Regions from separate parts of the Janthinobacterium sp. NKUCC06_STL genome, predicted to be linked through region 2. Evidence: predicted binding sites of a transcription regulator. Region 2 holds the regulator's gene; each other region holds the start of a gene.
The links. Region 2 encodes sigma-54, which starts transcription at its own class of promoters, with help from an activator protein. Its sites were predicted from a motif close to TGGCANGNAANCTGCTTT; they were not measured.

Region 1: the regulator sigma-54 is predicted to act here: its motif matches at 3,249-3,266, upstream of KO539_RS00410 (urease accessory protein UreD).
Region 3: the regulator sigma-54 is predicted to act here: its motif matches at 3,935-3,952, upstream of prpB (methylisocitrate lyase).
Region 4: the regulator sigma-54 is predicted to act here: its motif matches at 1,095-1,112, upstream of KO539_RS23050 (TorF family putative porin).

What each region holds. Positions count from the first base shown of each region.
Region 1 covers NZ_JAHKQY010000001.1:84,416-90,181, reverse strand. Annotated here, with positions in the region: gene KO539_RS00420 (HAMP domain-containing sensor histidine kinase) at 1-779, shown strand, start outside; gene KO539_RS00415 (GGDEF domain-containing response regulator) at 955-3,159, shown strand; gene KO539_RS00410 (urease accessory protein UreD) at 3,297-4,163, shown strand; gene KO539_RS00405 (urease subunit gamma) at 4,189-4,491, shown strand; gene KO539_RS00400 (urease subunit beta) at 4,513-4,842, shown strand; gene ureC (urease subunit alpha) at 4,844-5,766, shown strand, end outside.
Region 2 covers NZ_JAHKQY010000003.1:597,699-603,464, reverse strand. Annotated here, with positions in the region: gene hprK (HPr(Ser) kinase/phosphatase) at 1-877, shown strand, start outside; gene rapZ (RNase adapter RapZ) at 1,120-1,983, shown strand; gene KO539_RS15295 (enoyl-CoA hydratase/isomerase family protein) at 1,984-3,069, opposite strand; gene hpf (ribosome hibernation-promoting factor, HPF/YfiA family) at 3,205-3,567, opposite strand; gene KO539_RS15285 (RNA polymerase factor sigma-54) at 3,637-5,115, opposite strand; gene lptB (LPS export ABC transporter ATP-binding protein) at 5,120-5,766, opposite strand, start outside.
Region 3 covers NZ_JAHKQY010000001.1:20,449-26,214, forward strand. Annotated here, with positions in the region: gene acnD (Fe/S-dependent 2-methylisocitrate dehydratase AcnD) at 1-1,726, opposite strand, end outside; gene prpC (2-methylcitrate synthase) at 1,750-2,904, opposite strand; gene prpB (methylisocitrate lyase) at 2,985-3,872, opposite strand; gene KO539_RS00100 (hypothetical protein) at 4,200-4,448, opposite strand; gene KO539_RS00105 (hypothetical protein) at 4,572-4,808, opposite strand; gene KO539_RS00110 (MBL fold metallo-hydrolase) at 4,975-5,766, shown strand, end outside.
Region 4 covers NZ_JAHKQY010000008.1:263,958-269,723, reverse strand. Annotated here, with positions in the region: gene KO539_RS23060 (YifB family Mg chelatase-like AAA ATPase) at 1-559, opposite strand, end outside; gene KO539_RS23055 (accessory factor UbiK family protein) at 674-922, opposite strand; gene KO539_RS23050 (TorF family putative porin) at 1,193-1,960, shown strand; gene KO539_RS23045 (P-II family nitrogen regulator) at 1,972-2,310, shown strand; gene KO539_RS23040 (ammonium transporter) at 2,322-3,836, shown strand; gene gshA (glutamate--cysteine ligase) at 4,041-5,339, shown strand; gene gshB (glutathione synthase) at 5,437-5,766, shown strand, end outside.

The DNA of each region.
Region 1 (5,766 bases), on a different contig from region 2:
AGGGCGAGGCGGGGCGCCTGCACGCGCAGACGGCCGTGGTGGCGCTGGCGCCCCTGCTGCAGGAAGTGATGGACATGCTGGGCATGCGCGCCGAGCAGCAGGGGCTGGCCCTGCGCCTCGATTGCGCGGGCTTGCCGGCGGCCGTGGTGCTCGACGCGACGCGCTTGCGCCAGGTGCTGTTGAATTTGATGTCGAACGCCGTCAAGTTCGCCGGCGGCGGCGAGGTCGCCTTGCGCGTGCGCGGCGAGCGGCGCGATGGCGGGCTATGGATGCTGTCGTTCGCCGTCAGCGACACGGGCATCGGCATCGCCCCGGAAGACCAGCAGCGCATTTTCGAGCCCTTCGTGCAGGCCGACAGCGCGGGACCGAAGGATGGCACGGGTCTGGGCCTGGCCATCTCGCGCGAATTCGTGCAATTGATGAAAGGCGAACTGACGGTCGAATCGATGCCGGGGCAGGGCGCCACCTTCCGTTTCAGCATACCCGCGCAGGCGGCCGAGGCGCCCGTGCAGGTGTCCGTGCCGTTGCCAGTGGCGCCGGCGCCCGAGGCGCCGCCGGTACTGCGGGCGCAAGACTTGCTGCTGCTGGCCGGGGAAGAGCGCGCGGCCTTGCTGGTGGCGCTGCGCGAATTGAACCTGGCCAGGGTGGCGCTGCTGCTGGGCGCCTTGCCGCCGGTGGCGGCGCCCGTGCTGGCGCCGCTGCAAGCCATGCTTGACCAGCATCAGTACCGCCAGCTGTGCGACTTGCTGGAGAGTGAGGGCGCGCTGGCGCCCGCTTGAAAAGTGTGGGCTGACAACATCGGATTCGCTGAAAAGACGGACTAAGTGGCGCCGATGGATGGTGCTAAATTGCAATAAAGATTATGATGATAGTACGTAGTTCATCGCAAAGAAATGTCTTGTCCAGCGCGGCAGCCGACCGCCGCGCCTCATCCAAAGCTGAGAGAACTGCTACATGCACCGCGATTTTTCGGAAGTGAACTCTAAGGGCGAAGTACTGATCGTTGAAGATACGCCGGCTTCACTGAAACTGTTGAGCGATTTGCTGGGCGGCGCCGGTTATGCCGTGCGCCAGGCGCCAAACGGCGAACTGGCCCTGTGGACGGCCCAGGCGCGTCCGCCGGAGCTGATCCTGCTCGACGTGCGCATGCCGGGCCTCGACGGCTTTGAAGTGTGTCGCCGCCTGAAAGAGATACCGTCGCTGCGCCAGGTGCCGGTGATCTTCCTGTCGGCCCAGTACGATACGGACGACAAGGTGCGCGGCTTCGCGCTGGGCGCCGTCGATTTCATCGCCAAGCCCTTCCAGGCCGAGGAAATCCTGGCCCGCACCGACGCCCACGTGCGCCTGGCGCGCGCGCAGCTGCAGCTGGCGCAGGAACGCGCCAACCTGGAACGCAGGGTGGCCGAACGCACGGCCGAACTGGAGCAGGTGGCCAGCACCCTGGCGCGCGAAGTGCAGATCCGCCGCGCCAATGAAGAATTGCTGCGCCTGTCGGGCCAGGTCTTCGAAGCGACCCAGGACGCCATCCTGATCACCGATGCGGCCGGCGTCATCGTCACGGCCAATCCCGCTTTTACCCGCATCACCGGCTACGCGGCGCAGGAAGTGGTGGGCACGGACATCATGCGCCTGCACGCCGAATACACGGGCGAAGCGGTGCTGCTGGCCCTGCGCCAGGGCTTGCGCAGCAGCGGCTGCTGGTCGGGCGAGGTGCAGACGCGGCGCAAGAGCGGCGACACCTATCCCTGCCTGCTCAGCGTCTCCACCGTGCACGGCCCCGACGGCGCCGTCGTCAACTACATCGGCGTCTTCCTCGACATCAGCGAGCGCAAGGCCGAGCAGCATCTGATCGATTTCCTCTCCTACCACGACGCGCTGACCGGTTTGCCGAACCGCGTGCTGCTGCGCGAGCGCTTTGAACAGGCGCGCGCGAACGCGCAGCGCGACGGCCAGCAGGTGGTGCTGATGTGCCTCGACCTGGACCGCTTCAAGAACATCAACGATTCGCACGGCCAGGCCGTGGGCGACAAGGCGCTGCAAGTGGTGGCGCGTTTCCTGTCCGGCTGCGTGCGCGAGGGCGACACGGTGGTGCGCCAGGGCGGCGACGAATTCCAGATCCTGCTGCAGGACGACGCCCTGCTGGGGCGCACCCTGGGCCTGGCGCAAACCATCCTGGCCGGCTTGCGCGAAGAGCTCAGCGTCGATGGCGAGCGCCTGGCGCTGACGACCAGCATCGGCATCGCCATGTGTCCGGCCGACGGCGACAGCCTCGACGACGTGCTGCGCCACGCCGATACGGCCCTGGTGCGCGCCAAGGAAATGGGGCGCGACCATTACGCCTTCTTCACGGAGCGCATGGGCAGCGATATCCGCGCCCGGCTGGCGATGCAGCAGCAGCTGCGCGGCGCCATCGGCCGCGATGAATTCGAAGTGCACTACCAGCCGCAGATGTGCTTGCGCACGGGCGCCTTGCTGGGCGCGGAAGCCCTGCTGCGCTGGGATAATCCGGTGCTGGGCAAGGTGCCGCCGGGCCTGTTCATCGCGCTGGCCGAGGAATACGGCTTGATCACGGCCATCGGCGAATGGGTGCTCGAAAGCGTGTGCGCGCAAATCCGCGCCTGGCACGACGCGGGCCTGGGCAGCGTCAAGGTGGCCGTCAACCTGTCCGGCAAGCAGTTCGCGCAGGACCGCACGGTGCCTTTCGTCGAGGCGGCCTTGCGCAAATACGGCATCGCGCCCGCCTGCCTCGGCATCGAGATCACGGAAAGCACGGTGATGGGCGACCCGGACAAGGCCGTGGCGGCCCTCACGCGCCTGAAGGATATCGGCGTGGGCATTTCGCTCGACGACTTCGGCACCGGCTATTCCAGCCTCGGCTACCTGAAGCGTTTTCCCATCGACGTGCTGAAGATCGACAAATCCTTCGTCGACGACGTCACCACCAGCAGCAGCGATGCGGCCATCGCCCGTTCCGTCATCTCGCTGGCGCACAACCTCGACATGCGCGTCATCGCCGAAGGCGTGGAAACGCGCGCACAGGTCGACTTCCTGACGGAACACGGCTGCGATGAAATGCAGGGCTATTACTTCAGCCGCCCCCTGGCCGCCGAAGCCTTCACGGCCCTGCTGCGTGAACGGCGTACGCTGGCCGTGGCGTAAGAGACAGGCACTGCGGTGCGGCCGATGCACCATGCCGGTGCGTCCGCTGCAGCGCGGTGCATGATTCTCACTTTTCCTTCCCTTGACGCTGGCATATATCCTGCTTAGGTAATCGCTTATTTACGCGATTGCCCCGCATGCCAGATAGCACCCTTCCAGTCACGCCTTTATCAGCCAGCGCCCACGGCGCCTGGCAGGCGCATTTGCGCCTGGGCTTTGCGCTGCACGATGGCGTCAGCCGCCTCGTCGAGCGCACGCACAGCGGCCCCCTGCGCGTACAAAAGCCCCTGTATCCGGAAGGCGACGCCGTCTGCCACGCCATCATCATCCATCCACCGGGCGGCGTGGTGGGCGGCGACCAGTTGGCCGTCGACGCCACGCTGGGCGAGGGCGCGCGCGCCTTGCTCACGTCGCCGGGCGCCGCCAAATGGTACCGCGCCAACGGCCATGTCTCGGGCCAGCACATCGTGCTGCGCGCCGGTAGCGGCGCCGCCATCGAGTGGCTGCCGCAGGAAAGCATCTTCTTCGACCAGGCCTGCGTGCGCCTGCGCCACGAGGTGGAGCTGGCGCCGGACGCCAGCTACATCGGCTGCGACATCGTCTGCCTGGGCCGCAGCGCCTCGGGCGAAATTTTCAATACGGGCAGCATCAGCCAGCAGGTGCGGATCCGCCGCGGCGGCAAGCTGCTGTGGTGGGAGCAGGGCGTGCTGGCGGCCGGCGGCGCGCTGATGGCCAGCCCGCTGGGCCTGGGGGGACACACCGTGTGCGCCACCCTGATCGCCATCGGCACACCCATTTCTGCCGCCGTGCTGGCGGCCGTGCGCGAGATCGCCGTGCCGGCCGGCGCCGCGTTTGGCGCCACGCACATGAAGTCACTGGTGGTGGTGCGCCTGCTGTGCGGCGACAGCGAGGCGGCACGCCGCGTCATGCTGGCCGCCTGGCAGCTGCTGCGCCCCGCCATGCTGGGACGCGACGCCGTCGTGCCCCGCATCTGGAACACTTGAACAGGAAAGAAGCACAAGGAAAAACATGGACCTGACTCCCCGCGAAAAAGACAAGCTGCTCATTTTTACGGCTGCATTGCTGGCCGAACGGCGCCTGGCGCGCGGCTTGAAGTTGAACTATCCGGAAGCGGTGGCCCTGATCAGCGCGGCCATCATGGAAGGCGCGCGCGATGGCAAGTCGGTGGCGCAGCTGATGTCGGACGGGACAAAAATTCTGTCGCGCGCCGACGTCATGGACGGCATCGCCGAGATGATCCCCGACATTCAGGTGGAAGCGACCTTCCCCGATGGCAGCAAGCTGGTGACCGTGCACCACCCGATACCGTAGTCTTTTGAGAAGGAGCCCCTCATGACCCCAGGCGAATACCAATTGGAAGAAGGCGAAATCAGCTTGAATGCCGGGCGCGCCACGGCCACCGTGGTGGTGGCCAACCGGGGCGACCGGCCGATCCAGGTCGGCTCGCACTTCCACTTTTTTGAAGTCAATCCGGCGCTGGCCTTCGAGCGCTGGCGCGCCTACGGCATGCGCTTGAACATCACGGCCGGCACCGCCGTGCGCTTCGAGCCGGGCCAGCAGCGCACGGTGGAACTGGTGGCGCTGGCGGGCGAGCGCAAGGTTTTCGGCTTCAATGGCGCAGTGATGGGCGAACTGCAAGACACTCCACCGGGAAAGGATTGAGATGGCCAGCATTCCCCGCAGCGCGTATGCCGAAATGTTCGGCCCTACCAAGGGCGACCGCATCCGCCTGGCCGACACGGAATTGTTCATCGAGATCGAGCATGACTATGCGATCTACGGCGAAGAAGTGAAATTCGGCGGCGGCAAGGTGATCCGCGACGGCATGGGCCAGTCGCAGCGCTGTGCGGCCGAAGTGATGGACACCGTCATCACGAATGCCGTCATCCTCGACCACTGGGGCATCGTCAAAGCCGACATCGGCTTGAAAAATGGCCTGATCTTCGGCATCGGCAAGGCGGGCAATCCGGATATCCAGCCCGGCGTGACCCTGGCCATCGGCGGCGCCACGGAAATCATCGCCGGCGAAGGCTTGATCGTCACGGCGGGCGGCGTCGACACCCACATTCACTTCATTTGCCCGCAGCAGATCGAGGAAGCGCTGATGAGCGGCGTGACCACCATGCTGGGCGGTGGCACGGGACCGGCCGTGGGCACGGCCGCCACCACCTGTACGCCGGGGCCATGGCATCTGCACGCCATGCTGGCGGCGGCCGACGCCTTCCCGATGAACCTGGGCTTCATGGGCAAGGGGAATGTCAGCCTGCCGTTGCCGCTGGAAGAGCAGGTGCGCGCGGGCGCCATCGGCCTGAAACTGCACGAGGACTGGGGCAGCACGCCGGCCGCCATCGACAATTGCCTGTCGGTGGCCGACCGCATGGATATCCAGGTGGCGCTGCACAGCGATACGCTCAACGAAGGCGGTTTTCTCGAACACACGCTGGCCGCCTTCAAGGACCGCACCATCCACACCTTTCACACGGAAGGGGCGGGCGGCGGCCATGCGCCCGACATCATCGCCGCCGTGGGGCAGGCCAACGTGCTGCCTTCGTCGACCAATCCCACACGCCCGTTTACCGTCAACAC
Region 2 (5,766 bases):
ACTGGGCTGGTTCGCCGGCTTCCCCGGCGGCGAGCGCCTGATCTCGGGCGACGTCTCGTCGGCCGCCGACCAGGTGGGCCACTTGAACCTGATCCATCCGGGCCGCATCCAGGTCTTCGGCCACCAGGAAATCAATTACTACCAGCGCCTGAAGGTCAACACGCGCACCCACGTGATTGGCGAGCTGATCGCCGGCGGTCCGCCCGCGCTGATCATCGCGCAAGGGCTGGAAACGCCACCCGACATCCTCGCCATCTGCGACGAGCAAAACATTCCCCTGTTCTCGACCCCGCTGCCGGCCGCGCAAGTGATCGACTTCCTGCGCGTCTACCTGTCGAAAAAGCTGGCGCAACGCATCATCATGCATGGCGTGTTCATGGACGTGCTGGGCGTGGGCGTGCTGATCACGGGCGATTCAGGCCTGGGCAAGAGCGAGCTGGGCCTGGAGTTGATTTCACGCAGCCACGGCCTGGTGGCCGATGACGCCGTCGAATTCTCGCGCATCGCGCCCAACATGATCGAAGGACGCTGCCCGCCGCTGCTGCAAAACCTGCTGGAAGTGCGGGGACTGGGTTTACTCGACATCAAGGCCATCTTTGGCGAAACGGCCGTACGCCGCAAGATGCGCCTGAAACTGATCGTGCACCTGGTGCGCCGCAATGCCCTGGAAGAAGAGGTCGAGCGCCTGCCCTTCCTGTTCCCCACGGAAGACGTACTCGGCTTGCCCGTGCGCAAGGTCGTCATCCCCGTCGCCGCCGGCCGCAACATCGCCGTGCTGCTGGAAGCGGCCGTGCGCAATACGATTCTGCAACTGCGCGGCATCGATACCTTGCAGGAGTTCATGGAGCGGCAGCGTTTGGCAATGAGCGGCGATTAGCACGTAGGTCGGATTAGCGGGGCAACGCCCCGCGTAATCCGACGACATTGTTAGCGGGTGTCGGCAGAAGCCCTCGCTTGCAAGCGAGGGCCGTTACGCAGGCACGCAGCCATGCTGCGTGGATTCCCTGCTGCACCGCTTTGCGCTAAGCCGACCTACGAAATACACATATGAAATTGCAATAATTTGTAAAGATAATTGCCTTGGGAGCAGAGCGTCGATCTTTATTGTATGATCGGCGTATGCATATCGTCCTTATCACCGGAATATCCGGCTCCGGTAAATCCGTCGCGCTCAATGTGCTGGAAGATACCGGTTACTATTGTGTCGACAACCTGCCACCGGCCTTGCTGCCCAGCCTGGTGCAAACCCTGCTCGACGAAGGTACACCGCAACTGGCCGTCGCCGTCGATGCGCGCAGCGCCGAGTCGCTGACCAGCCTGCCGCACAATGTGGCTCTGCTGCGCGACCAGGGGCACGACGTCAAGGTCATGTTCCTGACGGCCACCACGCATTCGCTGGTGGCGCGCTTCTCGGAAACGCGGCGCAGCCATCCGCTGTCGCACGAATTGCGTCCGAACCAGAATCCCGCCAGCCGCCGCACCCTGATCGAGTGCATCTCGGAAGAACGCGAGCGCCTGTCGGCCATCGAACAGCTGGGCCATGTGATCGACACGTCGGAACTGAGCGCCAACAAGCTGCGCGCCTGGATCAAGGATATCGTCGCCTCCGAACGCGCGCCGCTGACCCTGTTCTTCGAATCGTTCGCCTTCAAGCTGGGCGTACCGCTGGACGCCGATTTCGTCTTCGACGTGCGGGCCTTGCCGAATCCCTATTACGACCTGGCGCTGCGCCCCCTCGACGGACGCGACGCGCCCGTGATCGCCTTCCTCGACGCGCAGCCGAGCGCGCTGGAACTGCTGGCCGACATTCGCGCCTTCATCGAAAAATGGTTGCCGTCATTCAAGTCCGACAACCGCAGCTACCTGACGGTGGCGCTCGGCTGCACGGGCGGCCAGCACCGCTCCGTGTACATGGCGGAACGGCTGGCGCAATACTTCGGCCCCAACGAGCGCGTGGTCCTGCGCCACCGCGAACGCTCCTAGTTAATTCAGGTGGCGCAGCGGATGCGCTTGAGCCGGCCAGACGGGGGCAAAGAAGCGCGCCACCATGGCAGCGTCGACCTCGTCCAGGCTGGCGGGGTTCCAGCGCGGCGCATTGTCCTTGTCGACCACCAGCGCGCGCACGCCCTCGAGCACTTCGCCATGCGCGAAGTTGTGGCGCACCACCGTGCGCTCCAGTCGCAGACAATCGGCCACGCCCAGGTGAGCGCCCCGCTGCAACAATTCCAGGGTCACCGACATCATCAAGGGCGAACGCAGGCGCATGGCTGCCAGCGCCTTGGTGGCGAACGCGCTGTCGTCCTGCGCCAGCGAGGCCATGATGGCCGCCACGGACGGCGCGCCGAAGTGGCGGTCCAGCGCCGCGCGCGCCGTCGCCAGGGAAGAGTCCCCCGCCCCGGCCTGGAACGGCGCCGCCAGCGCCTTGATGGCTACCGGCAAGGCCTCGCCCGGCGTCGAGTCGAACAGGGCCAGCAACGCCCCCATCTGCGCCTCGGGCAGGTAGACATCGGCCAGGCCCGTGTACAGGGCATCGGCCGCGTTGATGGTCAAGCCCGTCAAGCCCAGATACAGGCCCAGCTGACCGGCCAGGCGGGAAAGAAAATAACTGCCGCCCACGTCAGGGAACAGGCCGATATTAACTTCCGGCATGGCCATGCGCGTGCGGCCCGTGACGATACGCAGGCGGTTGCCGGGCCCGGCTTGCGCCACGCCCATGCCGCCGCCCATCACCACGCCATCCATCACGGCAATATACGGTTTTGGATAGAAATGAATCACATGATTTAAGGCGTATTCTTCCGTAAAGAAATCTTCCAGCAAGGCGCTGCCGCCTTGCGGCGTGGCCAGTCCCGCATCGTAAAAGAAGCGGATGTCGCCGCCGGCGCACAGGGCTTTTTCGCTGCTGGAACGGATCACCACGGCGTCCACGTGCGGATCATCGCGCCAGGCCAGCAGGACCGCGCTCAGGGCGCGCACCATCTCCAGCGACAGGGAATTCAAGGCTTTCGGACGGTCGAGCACGATGTGCCCGGTGCGGTTGCGGATGGAGGTCTGGACGAAGTCGCTCATGGCAGGCAGGAAAGAAGTGAAAGTGCAAACATTCTAGCGCCTGCGCGGGGAAGATTGCGTTCAACAGGTCCAGGCGCAAAAAAGGGCGCAAGATGTGCGCCCTTAGTTGATCACAACTGCTGGAAGCGGGTGGCCTTAAACGGCGACGACGGCGTCTTCCTCGGAGTTGTCTGGCAGATGCTTGATCGCCTCTTTACCGTGCCCTTGCACTTTGGTTTTGTATTTCATCACTTGCCTATCGAGCTTGTCGATCAGGGTATCGATCGCGGCGTACAGGTCGTGCGCCAGGCTTTCCACATAGACAGTCTTGCCACTCAAACGCAGGTTGACTTCAGCCTTTTGACGTTTTTCTTTCTCTTTGAGGTTATCCACGGTCAGAATCACGGCGATATCGATGACTTGATCGAAATGACGTTTCACGCGCTCCAGCTTCGTTTGTACGTATTCACGGATGGCTGGTGTCACTTCGAGATGATGTCCGCTGATGGTGAGATTCATACACACTCCTAAAGATGATCGGGTTCGTGCGGTCCATCGTATCCGGCCCGCAGAGGAACCGAAAAAAACTTACAAACACTTACGCAGGCTCACTGGCGGAATTTTCAACGCTTCCCGGTATTTGGCAACAGTACGTCGCGCAATCACCATGCCTTGTTCCCCCAGCATGTCCGCAATCTTACTGTCGGATAAAGGATTTTTAGGGTCTTCTGCTCCTGTCAGTTGCACGATCAATGCCCGTATCGCCGTCGATGACGCTTCGCCCCCCGCTTCGGTGGCGACGTGGCTACCAAAGAAATATTTCAACTCGAACATGCCGTGCGGGGTCAGCATGTACTTTTGAGTTGTTACCCGCGAGATAGTACTCTCGTGTAAACCCAGTGTATCAGCTATTTCACGGAGCACAAGGGGGCGCATGGCAACGGCCCCATGCGAGAAAAAGTTCTTTTGTCTTTCTACTATCGCCTGTGCCACGCGCAGGATGGTGTCGAAGCGCTGGCGCATATTCTTGATCAGCCACTTGGCTTCCTGCAACTGTGCGCCCATGGCGCCTTCGCCCTTGCCCTGCTTGAGCAGGTTGGCGTACATGGCGTTGACGCGCAGGCGCGGCATGACGTCGTTGTTCAGGGTCACTTGCCAGCCATTGCGCGCGCGCTTGACGACGACGTCAGGCACCACGTAATCGGACACGTCCGAGGCGAACACGGCGCCCGGATGCGGATTGCACTGGCGAATCACCGTCTGCGCTTCGCGCAAGTCTTCCTCGTCGCAATCGAGGGCTTTTTTCAGCTTGTTGAAATCGCGCTGGGCAAACCAGGCCAGGTGCTTTTCCACGATGACGAGGGCCATGCGCCGCGTCACCATGGCGATGTGCGGCAAGCGCTTGATTTGCAGGGCCAGGCATTCGGACGCATTGCGCGCGCCCACGCCCGGCGGATCGAAACTTTGCAGCAGCGACAAGGCCGTGCGCATCTCGTCGGCGTCGATTTCCAGCTCTTCCGGCAGGCGCGCCAGGATGTCGTCGAGCGACTCTTCCAGGTAGCCATTGTCGTCGAGCGCGTCGATGATCAGCTCGACCAGCGCGCGGTCGCGCAACTCGAGCACCGTCACGCGCATCTGCTCCATCAGGTGCTCGCGCAGGGTGCAGTGATGGGCCTCCAGCTGCGGACGCGAATCTTCATCGTCTGGCGCCTTGCCGCGGCTCGCCTCGCTCCAGTCGCTGTCGCCACCGTCCGCGGCAGCCGGACTGTCGCCCGCCTCGCCGTCAAAGGTTTCCGCTTCGGCCGGCGCGGCAGGCGCGTCCTGGCTTGGCGGCTGGGGCGGCGCTTCGGCCGGCGCCGCCGTGGAACTCAAGGCGCCGTCGGACAGCAGGCGCAGCGAACGGTCGAGCGGATCGTCGAGGCGCTCGAGCAAGGGATTGTCCGTCAGCAGTTGCTCTAGTTCCTGGTGCAATTCCAGGGTAGACAATTGCAACAGGCGTATCGATTGCTGCAACTGCGGCGTCAGTGCCAGGTGCTGCGAAGTGCGCAGCTGCAATGATTGTTTCATTGGCTTACATGCGGAAGTGTTCGCCCAGATAGACCCGGCGTACCGACTCGTTCGCGATGATGTCGTCGGGGCGTCCCGACGCCAGCACCGAGCCCTGGTTGATGATGTAGGCACGGTCGCAGATACCCAGCGTCTCGCGCACATTATGATCGGTGATCAGCACGCCGATATTGCGCTCCTTCAAGAAGCGCACGATGCGCTGGATCTCGATCACGGCGATCGGATCAACGCCGGCGAACGGCTCGTCGAGCAGCACGAAACGGGGATCGGTGGCCAGCGCGCGGGCGATTTCCACGCGGCGGCGCTCGCCGCCCGACAGGGACAGGGCCTGGTTCTCGCGCAGCTTTTCAATCTGCAAGTCGGCCAGCAATTTGTCCAGGCGCTCCTCGATCTCGGCCTTCTTCAAAGGACGGCCTTCAACGGTCTGGATTTCCAGCACGGCGCGGATATTGTCTTCCACCGTCAGCTTGCGAAAGACGGACGCTTCCTGCGGCAGGTAGGACAGGCCCATCTGCGCGCGGCGGTGGATCGGCAGGCTGGAAATGTCCACGCCGCTGATATCGATGCTGCCGCCGTCCGACGGCACCAGGCCGACGATCATGTAGAACGAGGTAGTCTTGCCGGCGCCGTTCGGGCCCAGCAACCCCACCA
Region 3 (5,766 bases), on a different contig from region 2:
CCGGCTTGACGCTGGAGGCGACGATGGCGTCGATTTCCTCGTCCGACGGCCAGATATCCTTCAACTGGATAGCCTTGCCGTCCGGGGCTATGCCCAGCACATCCTTTTCAATATCGAAGCGGATGGTGCCGGCGATCGCGTAGGCCACCACCAGCGGCGGCGAGGCGAGGAAAGCCTGTTTCGCGTACGGGTGGATGCGGCCGTCGAAGTTGCGGTTGCCCGACAAAACGGCCGTGGCGTACAGGTCGCGCGACACCACTTCATCCTGGATCACGGGGTCGAGCGCGCCCGACATGCCGTTGCACGAGGTGCAGGCGAAAGCCACGACGCCGAAGCCCAGTGTTTCAAGTTCCGGCATCAGGCCCGCTTCCTGCAGGTACAGTTCCACGGTTTTCGAGCCGGGCGCCAGCGACGATTTCACCCATGGTTTGCGGGTCAAACCGAGGCGGTTCGCATTGCGCGCGATCAGGCCGGCGGCGATCATGTTGCGCGGGTTGTTCGTATTGGTGCAGCTGGTAATGGCCGCGATGATGACGGCGCCGTCCGGCATCTTGCCCGGCTCGTTTTCCACCACGCCGGAAATCCCGCGCGCGGCCAGTTCCGAGGTCGGCACGCGGTTGTGCGGATTCGATGGTCCGGCGATATTGCGCACGACGGACGACAGGTCAAACGTCAATACGCGCTCATACTGCGCGTCGACCAGGCTGTCGGCCCACAGACCCGTCTCTTTGGCGTACAGCTCCACCAGTTTCACCAGTTCGTCGTCGCGGCCCGTCAGTTTCAGATATTTGATGGTTTGCGCGTCGATGTAGAACATGGCGGCCGTGGCGCCGAATTCCGGCGCCATGTTGGAAATCGTGGCGCGGTCGCCCAGGGTCAGGTGCGACGCGCCTTCGCCAAAAAATTCCAGGTAGGACGAGACGACCTTCTGCTTGCGCAAAAACTCCGTCAGCGCCAGCACGGTATCGGTGGCCGTGATGCCCGGCTGCGGTTTGCCCGTCAGCTTGACGCCGATGATGTCGGGCAAACGCATCCACGAGGCGCGGCCCAGCATCACGCTTTCCGCTTCCAGGCCGCCCACGCCGATGGCGATCACGCCCAGCGCGTCGACCATCGGCGTATGCGAATCCGTGCCCACCAGGGTGTCGGGATAGGCCACGCCATCCTGCACCTGGATCACGGGTGACATGCGCTCGAGGTTAATCTGGTGCAGGATGCCATTGCCCGGCGGGATCACGTCGACGTTTTTAAACGCTTTCTTGGTCCAGTCGATGAAGTCGAAACGGTCTTCGTTGCGGCGGTCTTCGATGGCGCGGTTCTTGGCGAAGGCGTCGGGATCGAAACCGCCGCATTCGACGGCCAGCGAATGGTCCACTACCAGCTGCGTGGGCACCACGGGATTGACCAGGGCCGGGTCGCCGCCCTGGGCCGCGATGGCGTCGCGCAAGCCGGCCAGGTCGACCAAGGCCGTCTGGCCCAGGATGTCATGGCAGACGACGCGCGCGGGGAACCATGGAAAGTCGAGGTCGCGCCGGCGTTCAATGAACTGGCTCAGCGAAGCGTTAAGGGTCGCCGGGTCGCAGCGGCGCACGAGGTTTTCGGCCAGCACGCGCGAGGTGTAGGGCAAGGTGGCGTAGGCGCCTGGCTGGATCGCATCGACGGCGGCGCGCGTGTCGAAGTAGTCTAGCTGGGTGCCCGGCAAGGGCTTGCGGTGCAGGGTATTCATCGGGGTAGTCAATGCAGTACTCATTATTTGCGGTCCTTGATCGGCACGAATTCCAGATCTTCCGGGCCCACGTAGTTGGCGCTCGGGCGGATGATCTTGTTGTCGATGCGCTGCTCGATGATGTGGGCAGCCCAGCCCGAGGTGCGCGAGATGACAAACAGCGGTGTGAACATCGCCGTCGGCACGCCCATCATGTGGTACGACACGGCCGAGAACCAGTCCAGGTTCGGGAACATGTTCTTGATTTCCCACATGACCGATTCCAGGCGCTCGGCGATGTCGAACATTTTCGTGGAGCCGGCTTCTTGCGACAGCGAACGGGCCACTTCCTTGATGACGACGTTGCGCGGATCGGAAATCGTGTAGACGGGGTGGCCGAAGCCGATCACCACTTCCTTGTTGGCGACGCGCTCGCGGATATCGGCTTCCGCTTCGTCCGGGTTGTCGTAGCGTTTCTGAATCTCCAGCGCCACTTCATTCGCGCCGCCGTGTTTCGGACCGCGCAGCGCGCCGATGGCGCCCGTGATGGCCGAGTGGATGTCCGACCCCGTGCCCGCGATCACGCGGCTGGTGAAGGTCGAGGCATTGAATTCGTGTTCCGCGTACAGGATCAAGGACGTGTGCATGGCTTTTTCCCACGATGCCGACGGTTTTTCGCCATGCAGCAGGTGCAGGAAGTGGCCGCCGATCGAGTCGTCGTCCGTTTCCACTTCAATGCGCTTGCCGTTATGACTGTAGTGGTACCAGTACAGCAGCATGGAGCCGAACGACGCCATCAGGCGGTCGGCGATGTCGCGCGCGCCCGGCGCGTTATGGTCGTCTTTTTCCGGCAGGGTGCAGCCCAGCACGGACACGCCCGTGCGCATCACGTCCATCGGGTGGGCGGCGGCCGGCAGCGCTTCCAGCGCCAGTTTCACGGCCGACGGCAAGCCGCGCAAGGATTTCAGTTTGGCCTTGTAGCCTTTCAGTTCCGCGGACGTCGGCAGCTTGCCGTGCACCAGCAGGTAGGCGATTTCCTCGAACTCGCAGCTGTCGGCCACGTCCAGGATGTCATAGCCGCGGTAATGCAAATCGTTGCCGGTCTTGCCGACCGAGCACAGCGCCGTGTTGCCGGCGGTGACGCCGGACAGGGCGACGGATTTTTTAGGCTTGAAAGTGGCGGCTTGCGGTGCGTTCATTGATTTCTCCAAAAATTGACTAGTCTCGGTTGCATCACTGCGGGGCCGGCATGCGCCCCCTGCTTCTTGCTTATTTCTGCTTATTTCTTTTGCGCGGCGAACAGCGCGTCGAGCTTTTGTTCGAAGTCATGATAATTGATCGATTCATACAGCTCCATGCGCGTCTGCATGGTGTCGACGACATTCTTTTGCGTGCCGTCGCGGCGCAGCGCCTGATACACGTTTTCCGCCGCCTTGTTCATGGCGCGGAAAGCGGACAGCGGATACAGCGCCAGGCCCACGTGCGCGCTGCGCAATTCGTCCAAGGTGAACAGCGGCGTGGAACCGAATTCCGTGATGTTGGCCAAAATCGGCACGTTGACGGCCTTGGCGAAGGTGGCGTACATGTCCAGGTCCGTGATGGCTTCCGGGAAGATCATGTCGGCGCCCGCTTCCACGCAGGCGACGGCGCGTTCCAGTGCCGCTTCCAGGCCATCGACGGCCAGCGCATCGGTGCGCGCCATGATGACGAAGTTCGGGTCCGTGCGCGCATCGACGGCCGCCTTGATGCGGTCGACCATTTCTTCCTTGCTCACGATTTCCTTGCCAGGACGGTGGCCGCAGCGCTTGGCGCCCACCTGGTCTTCGATATGCAGGCCAGCCGCGCCGAACTTGATCATCGATTTCACGGTGCGCGCCACGTTGAAGGCGGATGAACCGAAACCCGTGTCGGCGTCGACCAGCAGCGGCAGGTCGCACACGTCGGTGATGCGGCGGATGTCGGTCAGCACGTCGTCCAGGCTGGAAATGCCCAGGTCGGGCAAGCCCAGTGAGCCGGCCGCGACGCCGCCGCCGGACAGGTAGATGGCCTTGTAACCGGCGCGCTTGGCCAGCAAGGCGTGGTTGGCGTTGATGGCGCCGACGACTTGCAACGGGGATTCTTCCTGGACGGCCTTGCGGAATGCGGCACCTGCGGAGTATTGAGTCATGTGTTCACCTTATGGGTTTCGGATGGTCCCGAATGTTTCACGGAGTGGCTATGAGCATGGGTATTGCAAATGCCGTGCCAGGGCGTTTCTAGCGAGGGGAACAGCATCTGTCGCAGAGTGAAAAAGCGGGCAAACGGCTGTGGGGGCCGCGCAGCGTGGTTGTCACGCCGCGCAACAGCGATGTCACGTTTGGCATCAACAACGTTTCACATTTGTTTCAATCAATTCATTTTGAAACATTGAATGAAACATGCAACAAGCAGGAAAACAGCGCGGATGAAAAAAAAGCCGGCGGACGCCGGCTGAGAGTGATATTACGAGCTAAAACTAGGCCAGCCTAACCAGCGGATTGGCGATGATGTTGTCGATCTGGCGCACGGCTTCTTCGCAGGCGGCGGCAATGGCGCCCTCCTCGTCGTCGCGCACGAATTGCATGGTCGAGCCTTCGAATACTTCCAGGCCTTCCACGGTGGCGCGTTCGATATCGCAACTGGCCGACCATTTGCCGTCGGTGGTGGGCACGGCCAGGGGAACGATTTCCCAGCCTTTATAGTGAATTTTAGAACTGCTATCCATGGGGTGCCTCCTTCGTGACTGACTCAATAGTGGAAATCGTAGCATGAAGCGCGACTGGCAGCGACGTGTTTCACGCGCCAGTGGTAGTCAGGCGCACTTTCGGGCTAAACGATTTACGCTCGCTCAAGGGCGCAACAGATTATCCACTTCCGTCCTGGCCACTTCCAGGCCAGCCGTGCAAGCCGTCTCGGGCGCCGCATAGCCGCCCAGGGTGCGGCTGCGCGTGATCGCCTGCGCCTCGGGTTCACCTTCGCGCTGCAGGCGGTAGGTAAAATCCCATAAATCGTCGTTGTCCTTTTGCGGGGTCACGGAAATCGTAAAACCGCGGTACTGTTCGCTGCGTGCAGTGATATCGTTCATGAATTCCTCCTTGGAAGAATGAGGTTACCATGCTGCAAGCGTCAGGGTGCGCACGACTGTGACGGATGCTTATCTGTTTTTCGCATGTTAAATGTCAATTTGCAGCATTTTTTTAGCGAACTCTGACGATATAATGCCTTTTCCTTGCCCGTCCCTTGCCGCCGTGATGACTCCACAAATCCAAGCTTTCTTCGACCCCGCCACCGCCACCGTCACCTATGTTGTCTACGAGGCCGATGGCCGCGACTGCGCCATCATCGATTCCGTGCTCGACTACGACCCCAAGGCGGGCCGCACCTCGACCGCCTCGGCCGACAAGGTGATCGCTTTCGTGCGCGAGCACGGCTTGCAGTGCCGCTGGCTGCTGGAAACCCATGCGCATGCCGACCACTTGTCCGCCGCGCCCTACCTGCAGCAGCAGCTGGGCGGCGACGTGGCCATCGGCGCCGCCATCCAGACGGTGCAGCAGGCGTTCGCGGCCGTCTACCACCAGGACGGCGCCAGGGCCGACGGCTCGCAGTTCGACCAGCTGTTCGCGCCCGACCAGGTTTTCCATATCGGCAAGCTGGAAGTACGCGCCCTGCACGTGCCCGGCCACACGCCGGCCGACCTGGCGTACCAGATCGGCGACGCCGTCTTCGTCGGCGACACCCTGTTCATGCCGGACGTGGGCTCGGCCCGCTGCGATTTCCCCGGCGGCTCGGCCTCCCTGTTGTACCGCTCCGCGCAACGATTGCTGTCGCTGCCGCCGCAAACACGGCTGTTCATGTGCCACGACTACCCGCCCAATGGCCGCGAGGCGCGCTGGGAAGTGACGGTGGCCGAACAACGGGCCAGCAACATCCACTTGCGCGACGGCATCACGGAAGAACAATTCGTGGCCATGCGCACCAGCCGCGACGCCACTCTCGACATGCCGACCCTGATCCTGCCCGCCATCCAGGTCAACATCAATGCA
Region 4 (5,766 bases), on a different contig from region 2:
GTACGGGCTGGTGGCGTTGCAAGGCCGTGTGGCTGGCGTGCGCAGCAAAATGCGCGCAGACCTCGAGCAGGCTGTGGGCGGGATAGATGCAGGCGTCGCGGACGAGCGCCGCCTCGTCCGCGTTCGCCTGCGGCAAGATGAAGGCGCGTGGCGCGCCTGGCTGGCTGCGCTGCATGGCAAAGGTCATGGCCAGCGCGCCACGGATGGGACGTAGTTGTCCCGACAGCGACAGTTCACCCGCGAATTCATAGTGGTGTAATTGGTCGCCCGGCAACTGGCCGGAGGCGGCCAGGATGCCCAGCGCAATGGGCAGGTCGAAGCGGCCTGACTCCTTGGGCAGGTCGGCCGGCGCCAGATTGGCCGTGATGCGCCGCGCCGGCATCTCAAAGCCGCAGTTTTGCAACGCGGCCCGCACGCGGTCGCGCGATTCTTTTACTTCCGTATCCGGCAGGCCGACAATCGTAAAGGACGGCAAGCCATTGGCAAGGTGGACTTCGACACTTACCTCGGGCGCCTCCATGCCGGACAGGGCGCGGCTTTTCAGGACGGCCAGACTCATCAGACTCCCCTGTAGCGCGGACGCGGGCAGGATCAGTCTAGCGCTTGAAACGGCGTCAGGCTTGAGGTATGCCAGCAAGGCCGCCGATTACGGCGCCCTGCATGCAGCAGCGGTTCAGGCTTTTGGATCGTTCAGGCGCGTTTCCAGTTCGATCAGGCGCAATTCCAGTGCATCCAGCTTGGCGCGCGTCTTGGCCAGCACTTGCGCCTGGATATCGAATTCCTCGCGCGTGACCAGATCGAGGCGGGCGAAGCCCTGGGTCATCATCGATTTCACGTTTTTCTCGATATCCTTGGCAGGCGAGTTTTCGATGGCTTGATGGATCTTGCCTTGCAAGTCGTTAAAGAAGGTATTCATGTCCATGGTCAGTCCTTTTATGGTGCGGCCTGTGCATCGCACCATTGCGGTGCACAGCGGCGTTAATCTGGTGCGAAACTGGGCAAATTCATCATACTTCAGCAGCCCATACCCGCATGCCGACAGGCTTGCAGGGTATGTATGGCCGGAAACGCACCTGTCAAGGTGGCAAGTGAGCTGGCACGTATTCTGCTAAAGAAGGTATGAACGCTTTGTGATCTCCAGCCAAGATTTTAAACCTCAACCGCTTTAAAAGTTCAATAAAAGGGAATCGCCATGAAGAATCTGTCCAAGAACATGACTTTAGCTGCAGCGTTGACGCTGGCCATGACCGCCGTGTGCGGTAGCGCCATGGCCCAGGATGCAGTGGCGACGCCTGCTGCGGCCGAAGCCGTGCCTGATAACGTGGTGAGCTACAACGTGGCGCTGACCAGCGACTACCGTTACCGCGGCATTTCGCAAAGCCGCTTGAACCCGGCCATCAGTGGCGGCGCCGACTATACCCATAACCCGACGGGCCTGTATGTGGGCACCTGGCTGTCGAGCATCAAATGGATCAAGGATGGCGGCGGCGATACCGATCTGGAATGGGATATCTACGGTGGCAAGCGGGGCGAGATCAGCAAGGATTTTACCTATGACGTGGGCGGCCTGTACTATTTCTATCCCTCGAATGGCCTGAGCACCAATGCCAACACCTTCGAGCTGTACGGCCAACTCGGCTACGGCCCGATGTATATCAAATACTCGCATTCGACCACCAATCTGTTCGGTGTTGCCGACAGCAAGAACAGCGGCTACCTGGACGTGGGCGCCAATGTCGAGGTGCATGATGGCTACATGCTGAACCTGCATGTGGGCCGTCAGAAGGTCGAGCACAACGATTCCCTCAGCTACAGCGATTACAAGATCGGCGTGACCAAGGACTTTGGCGTGGCGACCGTTTCCCTGGCTGCCGTCAAAGCCAACATCACGTCGCTGGCACCGAATGGCAAGAATCTGGCGAAATCCGGTCTCGTGCTGACCGTGTCCAAAACCTTTTAAGCGAGACTGCCATGAAAATGATTACCGCAATCATTAAACCGTTCAAACTGGACGAAGTACGCGAAGCTTTGTCGGCTATCAATGTGCAAGGCATTACCGTCACGGAAGTCAAAGGTTTCGGCCGCCAGAAAGGTCACACGGAACTCTACCGTGGCGCCGAGTATGTCGTTGATTTCTTGCCAAAAACCAAGATTGAAGCGGCTGTCGATGACGCCATTGTCGACCAGGCCATCGAAGCGATCGAAGGCGCCGCGCGTACCGGTAAAATCGGTGATGGCAAGATTTTCGTCTACAACCTGGAACAGGTCATCCGCATCCGTACCGGTGAAACCGGCAACGAAGCGCTCTAAGGGGAATATTGATGCATAAAAATATAACAAAATTGCTAGCCGGGATAGCCTGTCTGTGTGCGTTTGGCGTTGCTACGCCGAGCTTTGCCGATGCGCCCGCCAAGACGGAGGCGGCCACGACTACGGCCGTCGCGGCCCCTGCCGTCACGCCGGTGCCTGATGCAGCGCCAGCCGCCGCCGCGCCGGCCGCCGCGCCCGTCGCCAACAAGGGCGACACCAGTTTCATGATGATCAGCACCTTGCTGGTGATCTTGATGACCATCCCCGGTCTGGCCCTGTTCTACGGCGGCCTGGTGCGCTCGAAAAACATGCTGTCGGTGCTGATGCAAGTGTTCATGGTGTTCGCGCTGGTCATCGTGCTGTGGTGTATTTACGGCTACTCGATCGCCTTCACGGAAAAAACCGCCTTCTTCGGTGGCTTCGACCGCCTGTTCCTGAACGGCATCTGGGATCCGGCCAAGGGCACGTTTGCCGCCGCCGCCACCTTCAGCAAAGGCGTCGTCATTCCCGAGTTCGTCTTCGTGGCCTTCCAGGGCACGTTTGCCGCCATCACCTGCGCACTGATCGTCGGCGCCTTTGCCGAGCGCGCCAAGTTTTCCGCCGTGCTGGCCTTCGTCGTGCTGTGGTTCACGTTCGCCTACTTGCCAGCGGCCCACATGGTGTGGTTCTGGACCGGTCCTGACCTGATCACCAACGCCGCCACCTCGGCCAGCGAAGCCTTGAAAGCTGGCTGGATCTGGCAAAAAGGCGCGCTGGACTTCGCCGGCGGCACCGTCGTGCACATCAACGCCGCTGTCGCCGGCCTCGTGGGCGCCATCATGATCGGCAAACGCGTCGGTTACGGCCGCGAATCGATGGCACCGCACTCGCTGACGATGACCATGATCGGCGCATCCTTGCTGTGGGTGGGCTGGTTCGGTTTCAATGCCGGCTCCTCGCTGGAAGCGGGCGACGTGGCGGCTCTGGCCTTCGTCAACACCTTGCTGGCCACTGCCGCCGCCACCCTGTCGTGGGTGTTTGGCGAATGGATCAGCAAAGGCAAGCCATCGATGCTCGGTGGCGCATCGGGCGCCGTGGCCGGCCTGGTGGCGATCACCCCGGCGGCCGGCTTTGTCGGCCCGATGGGCGGCCTGGTCATCGGCTTGCTGGCCGGTGTCGTCTGCCTGTGGGGCGTGAATGGCCTGAAACGCCTGATCGGCGCCGACGATTCGCTCGACGTGTTCGGCGTACATGGCGTGGGCGGCATCCTGGGTGCCTTGCTGACGGGCGTGTTTGCCGCGCCACAACTGGGCGGCCAGGGCGTTTTCGACTATGTCACCAACAAGATGTCGGCGGATCCATATTCCATCGGCCATCAGGTGTGGGTGCAGGCGCAAGCGGTCGGCACCACCATCCTCTGGTCGGCCGTGGTCTCCGTCATCGCCTATAAACTGGTCGACATCGTCATCGGCCTGCGCGTACCGGAAGAAGAAGAGCGCGAAGGCCTCGATATCACGAGCCATGGCGAGCAAGCGTATCATGGCTAAATAGTCATTATCTGGCATGCCAGCGCCCCGGCGCGGCATGTCCGGCTGGAAAAGGCGCCTCATTGAGGTGCCTTTTTTTCGTTGTGGGAATGTAAAAGGTCTTTAAAACAAGGCTTTTGCCCCGATTTGGGGTACTTACACGGTAATATAGTCGGCAGTTCTGTGTGCTTTTTTGAATACTGCACATAATTTAAGGATGTAACTATGGTTCCCCATCTCGTCACGGCCCTGACCGGACCGCTGCTCGACCTCGAAAAAAAGATTCTGGCCGCGACGCCGGCCATTGAGCGCTGGTTTCGCATGGAGTGGCAAGAGCACACGCCGCCCTTCTATTGCTCGGTAGACTTGCGCAATGCCGGCTACAAGCTGGCACCCGTCGATACGAATCTGTTCCCGGGCGGATTCCATAACCTGGCCACGGAAATGCTGCCCTTGTCCGTGCAGGCAGCCATGGCCGCCATCGACAAGTATTGCCCGGATGCCCGCAACCTGCTGATCGTGCCGGAATTGCACAACACCACGCCGCAGTATCTGCAAAACGTGGCGCGCCTGATGCAGATCTTCCGCCAGACGGGACTGCACGTGCGCTTCGGCTCGTGGTCGCCCGAGATCACCCAGCCGACACCGCTGGCGTTGCCAGATGGCAACATGCTCGTCATCGAGCCGCTTGTGCGCCTGAACAATGGCCGCCGCCTGGGCTTGAAGGATTTCGACCCGTGCACGATTCTGCTGAATAACGACTTGTCGGACGGCATCCCCGATATCTTGCAAAACATTCATGAGCAAAGCCTGCTGCCGCCCTTGCACGCGGGCTGGGCCTTGCGCCGCAAGAGCAACCACTACACGGCCTACGATGAAGTGGTGAAAAAATTCGGCAAGATGATCGATGTCGACCCGTGGATGCTCAATCCCTTCCACGCCAAATGCAGCGACGTCAACTTCCAGGAAGGCGAGGGCGAAGACGCGCTGGCCGCCAGCGTCGACGTGCTGCTGGCCAAGATCCGCAAGAAATACAAGGAATACGGCATCAAGGAAAAGCCGTTCGTCATCGTCAAGCCCGATGCGGGCACGTATGGCACGGGCATCATGACGGTGCGCGACGCCAGCGAAGTGCGCGACCTGTCGCGCAAGCAGCGCGAAAAAATGTCCATCATCAAGGATGGCCAGCTGGTGACCGACGTGATCATCCAGGAAGGCGTACCCACGTTTGAAAGCATCAAGGATGCCGTGGCCGAGCCCGTCGTTTACATGATCGACCGCTACGTGGTGGGCGGCTTCTACCGCGTGCATGCTGAAAAAGGCGTGGACCAGAACCTGAACGCGCCCGGCTCGCAGTACGTGCCGCTGGCGTTTGCCCAGCAGCATGCCGTGCCGGACTTGAAGGCCAAGCCGGGTACGGCCGCGCCGAACCGCTTCTATGTGTACGGCGTGGTGGCGCGCCTGGCCTTGCTGGCCGCGTCGCTGGAAATGGAGCGCACGGACCCGAATCCCGAGGTGTATTGATCCACCAATGAGGCTTGCCGGGCGCGGCGACTACCGCGCCTGGCGATCTCGGCTAGAATCAAGCATTCCTTATCCAGGCTCCCCGATTGGACGCACCATGAAAATTGCATTCCTTGCCGACCCGCTGGCAGGCTTCAAGACTTACAAAGATTCCACCTTCGCCATGATGCGCGAGGCGGCCAAACGCGGCCACGCCGTGTATGCCTTCGAACAGAAAGACATGGCGCTGGAAGAAGGCATCGTCACGGCACGGGTACAGCATATCGAGCTGACGGGCGACGAACACGACTGGTACAAGGTGGTCTCCACCGAGGAAGTGCGCCTGTCGACCCTGGACGCCATCATCGAGCGCAAGGATCCGCCGTTTGACATGGAATACGTGTACGGCACGTATCTGCTGGAACTGGCGGAAAAGCAGGGCGCTTGC